One region of the Delftia sp. UME58 genome, then DNA from elsewhere that is predicted to be linked to it. Evidence: riboswitches for the same ligand, from Rfam matches in the RefSeq annotation. Region 1 holds a riboswitch; the other holds the start of a gene.
The links. A riboswitch is a leader RNA that binds a small molecule or an ion and turns the genes downstream of it on or off. The one in region 1 is predicted to bind thiamine pyrophosphate.

Region 1 (2,197 bases):
GGGACTGGGCCAGCCTGTCCTACCAGGGCCTGTGGGAGCCGGCTGGCTTTGCGCGCAACCTGCTGTTCAACGGCTTCCATCCGGTGCTGCCGTGGTTTGCGTTCTTCCTCTGCGGCATGCTGCTGGCACGCCTGCCGCTGGCCGAGCCGCGCGTGCAATGGGGCCTGGTGGCTGCGGGCGGCTTGATGGCGGGCTTGGCCTGCGCCGTCTCGGCACTTGCGGCACAGAGTGAATGGGCTCCCTGGCTGGCCACCGGCCCCATGCCGCCCGGCCCAGCCTACCTGCTGATGGGCCTGGGCTGCGCCAGCATTGCCATCGGCGCCTGCCTGCGGCTGGCCGACCGCTGGCCCGGTGGACCGTGGCGCGGCCTGCTGCCGGCCGGGCGCATGACGCTGACCCTGTACCTGGCACACATCCTCATCGGCATGGGCCTGCTGGAGGCCCTGGGCGCGCTGGACGGATCACGCAGCCTGCGCGAAGTGGCCGTGGCGGCCGCGCTGTACGTGATCGTCGCCAGCCTGGCCGCCTGGGCCTGGAGCAAGAAGGTGGCGCAGGGGCCCGTGGAGTGGGTGATGCGGCGGCTGACGGCCGTGGGCTGATGCGGCCCGCAGCAGGATTGTCCCGGTCCTGCACCCTTGGCGACCCTGCTGTAAGATAGCCCTCCGCTCCGGGGTGCACGCCAGTGCTGAGATCCACACCCGAGAACTTGAACCGGGTCATTCCGGCGGAAGAAGAGCTTGCACCCCTGCGTGGCCGCCCATGCGCCACGGGCGGGGGAGCCTTCGGAGCATCACGTCCCAGCTCTCGAAGGAATTCCATGGACAAGGCCCGGCCCCAGGCGGCTTCTCTGGTCGCAGACCTGCTTGCATTCATCGCCATGGACGGCTGCACCGACGAGCAGTTCGACGCACTGGCGCTGCGGCTGTTCGCCTACCAATACGAATCGAATGCGCCGTTTCGCAGCTTCTGCCAGCGGCGCGGCGCCACGCTGCGCAATGTGAAGACCTGGAGCGACATTCCCGCCGTGCCGATTGACGCGTTCAAGGCCATGGAGCTGCGCAGCGAGCCGGCCTCGCCCTCGGAGCGCGTGTTCATGACCAGCGGCACCACGGGCCAGGCCAAGGGGCTATCTTCCCGCGGGCGCCACTTCCATCCCGCGCTCCATGTCTACGATGCGTCGATGACGCGCAACTTCGCGCAGCGCTTCATGGCCGGGCACGAGCGCCTGCCCATGGGCATTCTCTTTCCCGACGAGCAGGCCATGCCCAACTCTTCGCTGGCCCACTACCTGACGCTGGCCATGTCGGAATTCGGCACTCCCGACAGCCGCTACTTCCTCACCCCCGAAGGACTGGACATGCCCGGCCTGTGCGCCGCGCTGCAGGAGTCCGAGCGCAGCGGCCGCCCCTATGCGCTGCTGGGCGCCAGCTTCAGCCTGGTGCATGTGATGGATGCGCTGCGCGAGCAGGGCCGCAGCTTTTGCCTGCCGCCGGGCAGCCGCATCCTGGACACGGGCGGCTACAAGGGCCAGTCGCGCGAGCTGCCGCTGGAGGATTTCTACGCCGACCTGTGCCGGCTGCTGGGCGTGCCGCGCAGCCACTGCATCAACATGTACGGCATGACCGAGTTGAGCACGCAGTTCTATGACGACGGCAATGCCACACTGCCCTCGGTCAAGTCGGGGCCGCACTGGATACGCTCGCGCCTGGTCGAGCCCGTCACCGGGCGCAGCGTGGCGCCCGGCGAGCGCGGCATTCTCGTGCACTGCGACCTGGCCAACTACAACGCGGTCACCACCATCCTCACCGAGGACGTGGGCCTGTGGGCCGGCCATGGCGAGAACAGCGGTTTCCTGTTGCTGGGGCGTGCCGAGGGCGCAGCGGCCAAGGGCTGCTCGCTGGCGGTCGATGAATTCGTGAAGGCTGCGGCGGCATGACGACGGAGCGGATCACGGCCGGCTACCTGCCCGAACTGCCTGGTTTGCGCGAGGACGAGGTGCAGTGGCATGTACTGCCCTTCGAGCGCGGCGGCATGCGGCTGGAAGTCTCCGTGCCCCTGCTGACCGGCCCGCAGATGCATGCGCTGGCAGCCCATGTGCGCCGTGCCGCCGACCGCCACCTCAGGGCCATGCCCGTGGCCGAGATCATCGACGCCATCGACCGCGCCATTGCCCGCCTGCTGGACCGCAGCGATCCCT
Region 2 (2,197 bases), on a different contig from region 1:
CGACAAGCCCGCGCGGCTGGAGCAGCTGGCGCGCAACGGCCAGTTCTTCGGCGCGCCCGTGGGCCTGATCGTGGCGGTGGACGAGCGCATGGGCCTGCCGCAATGGGTGGACCTGGGCATCTACCTGCAGTCCTTCATGCTGCTGGCCTGCGCCAATGGCCTGGCCACCTGCGCCCAGGGCTTCTGGCGCCGCTACAACGACGCCGTGACCCAGGCGCTGGCGCTGCCCGAGGGCTACCACGTGGCCTTCGGCATTGCGCTGGGCTACGAGGACAAGGACGCCCCCATCAACGGCTGGCGTGCGACGCGCGCTCCGGTGGCCGAATGGGCACAGATGCGCGGCTTCGACTGAGCAGGGCTTTCAGGCCCCTGGGCAAACCCGCAGGGCAATGGCGCCTTGCCATCCCCTATACTGCGCACTGCTCCGGGGTGTGCTGATGCACTGAGATGCCAACCGGTCCATGCGCTGCATGGGCCAGGCGGCGAACCCGACGAACTTGATCCGGTTGATACCGGCGGAAGAAGAGCGGGACCCTGAAGCGGGGCCGAAGTCAGAGGATGGAAGTCCGCCACGGCGGATACCGGTACAGGCCGCACAGGCCCCATCCAACGCACATCGGCCCTTGCCAACCAAGGCTGCTCGTGCGCCTTGGCGTGCGTGGCAACCAGGGGCCAAGGCCATACGGCCCTGGCAGGCCCACACTGGCATAGCCCGGTGCGCGGCCTTTGGCACAGCCCAAGGAGTGTCCGGTTCCCGGAGCGTTGTTGATCGACGCTTTGAACGCAAGGAACCCGACATGAACGCTCCCGATTCCATCTTCACCCCCGCAGCCGGCGAAGCTCCAGACGCACAGCGTTTTTCCGACCTGCTGGCGCAGTCGCGCAAGCCGTTCCCGGCCTCCACCAAGAGCTATCTGCAAGGCAGCCTGCATGCCGGCCTGAGCGTGCCCGTGCGCGATATCCAGCTGACCAATGGCGAGCAGGTCAGCGTCTATGACACCTCGGGCCCCTACACCGACCCGGCCGTGGCCATCGACGTGCGCAGCGGCCTGCCGGGCGTGCGCAATGCCTGGATCGAGTCGCGCGGCGACAGCGAGTACTACGCCGGCCGCCTGCGCCAGGCCCTGGACGACGGCGGCAAGCGCGGCGAGGAAGACGAGCGCGTGGCCCGCCTGCGGGCCGAGGCCGCATCGCTGCAGCGCCAGCCGCGCCGCGCCAAGAGCGGCGGAAACGTCACCCAGATGCACTACGCGCGCAAGGGCATCATCACGCCCGAGATGGAATACGTGGCCCTGCGCGAGAACGGCCGCCGCGAATGGATGGCCGAGTACCAGCAGGACGCCGCGCGCGAGGCGCGCCTGGCCGGCAACGGCCTGGGCGCCGCCATCCCCAAGATCATCACGCCCGAGTTCGTGCGCGACGAAGTGGCGCGCGGCCGCGCCATCATCCCGGCCAACATCAACCACCCCGAGATCGAGCCCATGGCCATCGGGCGCAACTTCAAGGTCAAGATCAACGCCAACATCGGCAACTCGGCCGTCACCTCCAGCATCGAGGAAGAGGTCGAGAAGCTGGTCTGGGCCATCCGCTGGGGCGCGGACAACGTGATGGACCTGTCCACGGGCAAGAACATCCACACCACGCGCGACTGGATCATCCGCAACTCGCCCGTGCCCATCGGCACCGTGCCCATCTACCAGGCGCTGGAGAAAGTGGGCGGCATCGCCGAGGACCTGACCTGGCCCATCTTCCGCGACACGCTGATCGAGCAGGCCGAGCAGGGCGTGGACTACTTCACCATCCACGCCGGCGTGCGCCTGGCCTACATCCACCTCACGGCCCAGCGCCGCACGGGCATCGTCTCGCGCGGCGGCTCCATCATGGCCAAGTGGTGCATGGCCCACCACCGCGAGAGCTTCCTGTACGAGCACTTCGAGGACATCTGCGACATCATGAAGCAGTACGACGTCAGCTTCTCGCTGGGCGACGGCCTGCGCCCCGGCAGCGCCTCGGACGCCAATGACGAAGCCCAGTTCGCCGAACTGCAGACCCTGGGCGAGCTGACCCAGCTGGCCTGGAAGCACGACGTGCAGACCATGATCGAAGGCCCCGGCCACGTGCCCATGCACATGATCCAGGCCAACATGACCGAGCAGCTCAAGCACTGCCACGAGGCGCCGTTCTACACCCTGGGCCC

Region 2: linked by a shared signal. The riboswitch ahead of thiC (phosphomethylpyrimidine synthase ThiC) and the one ahead of A9976_RS28980 (long-chain fatty acid--CoA ligase) in region 1 are both predicted to bind thiamine pyrophosphate.

Annotation. Positions count from the first base shown of each region.
Region 1 covers NZ_LZZV01000109.1:74,347-76,543, reverse strand. Annotated here, with positions in the region: gene A9976_RS28985 (DUF418 domain-containing protein) at 1-599, shown strand, start outside; TPP riboswitch at 659-750, shown strand; gene A9976_RS28980 (long-chain fatty acid--CoA ligase) at 818-1,936, shown strand; gene A9976_RS28975 (acyl-CoA reductase) at 1,933-2,197, shown strand, end outside.
Region 2 covers NZ_LZZV01000096.1:11,848-14,044, forward strand. Annotated here, with positions in the region: gene A9976_RS23130 (nitroreductase) at 1-352, shown strand, start outside; TPP riboswitch at 416-541, shown strand; gene thiC (phosphomethylpyrimidine synthase ThiC) at 798-2,197, shown strand, end outside.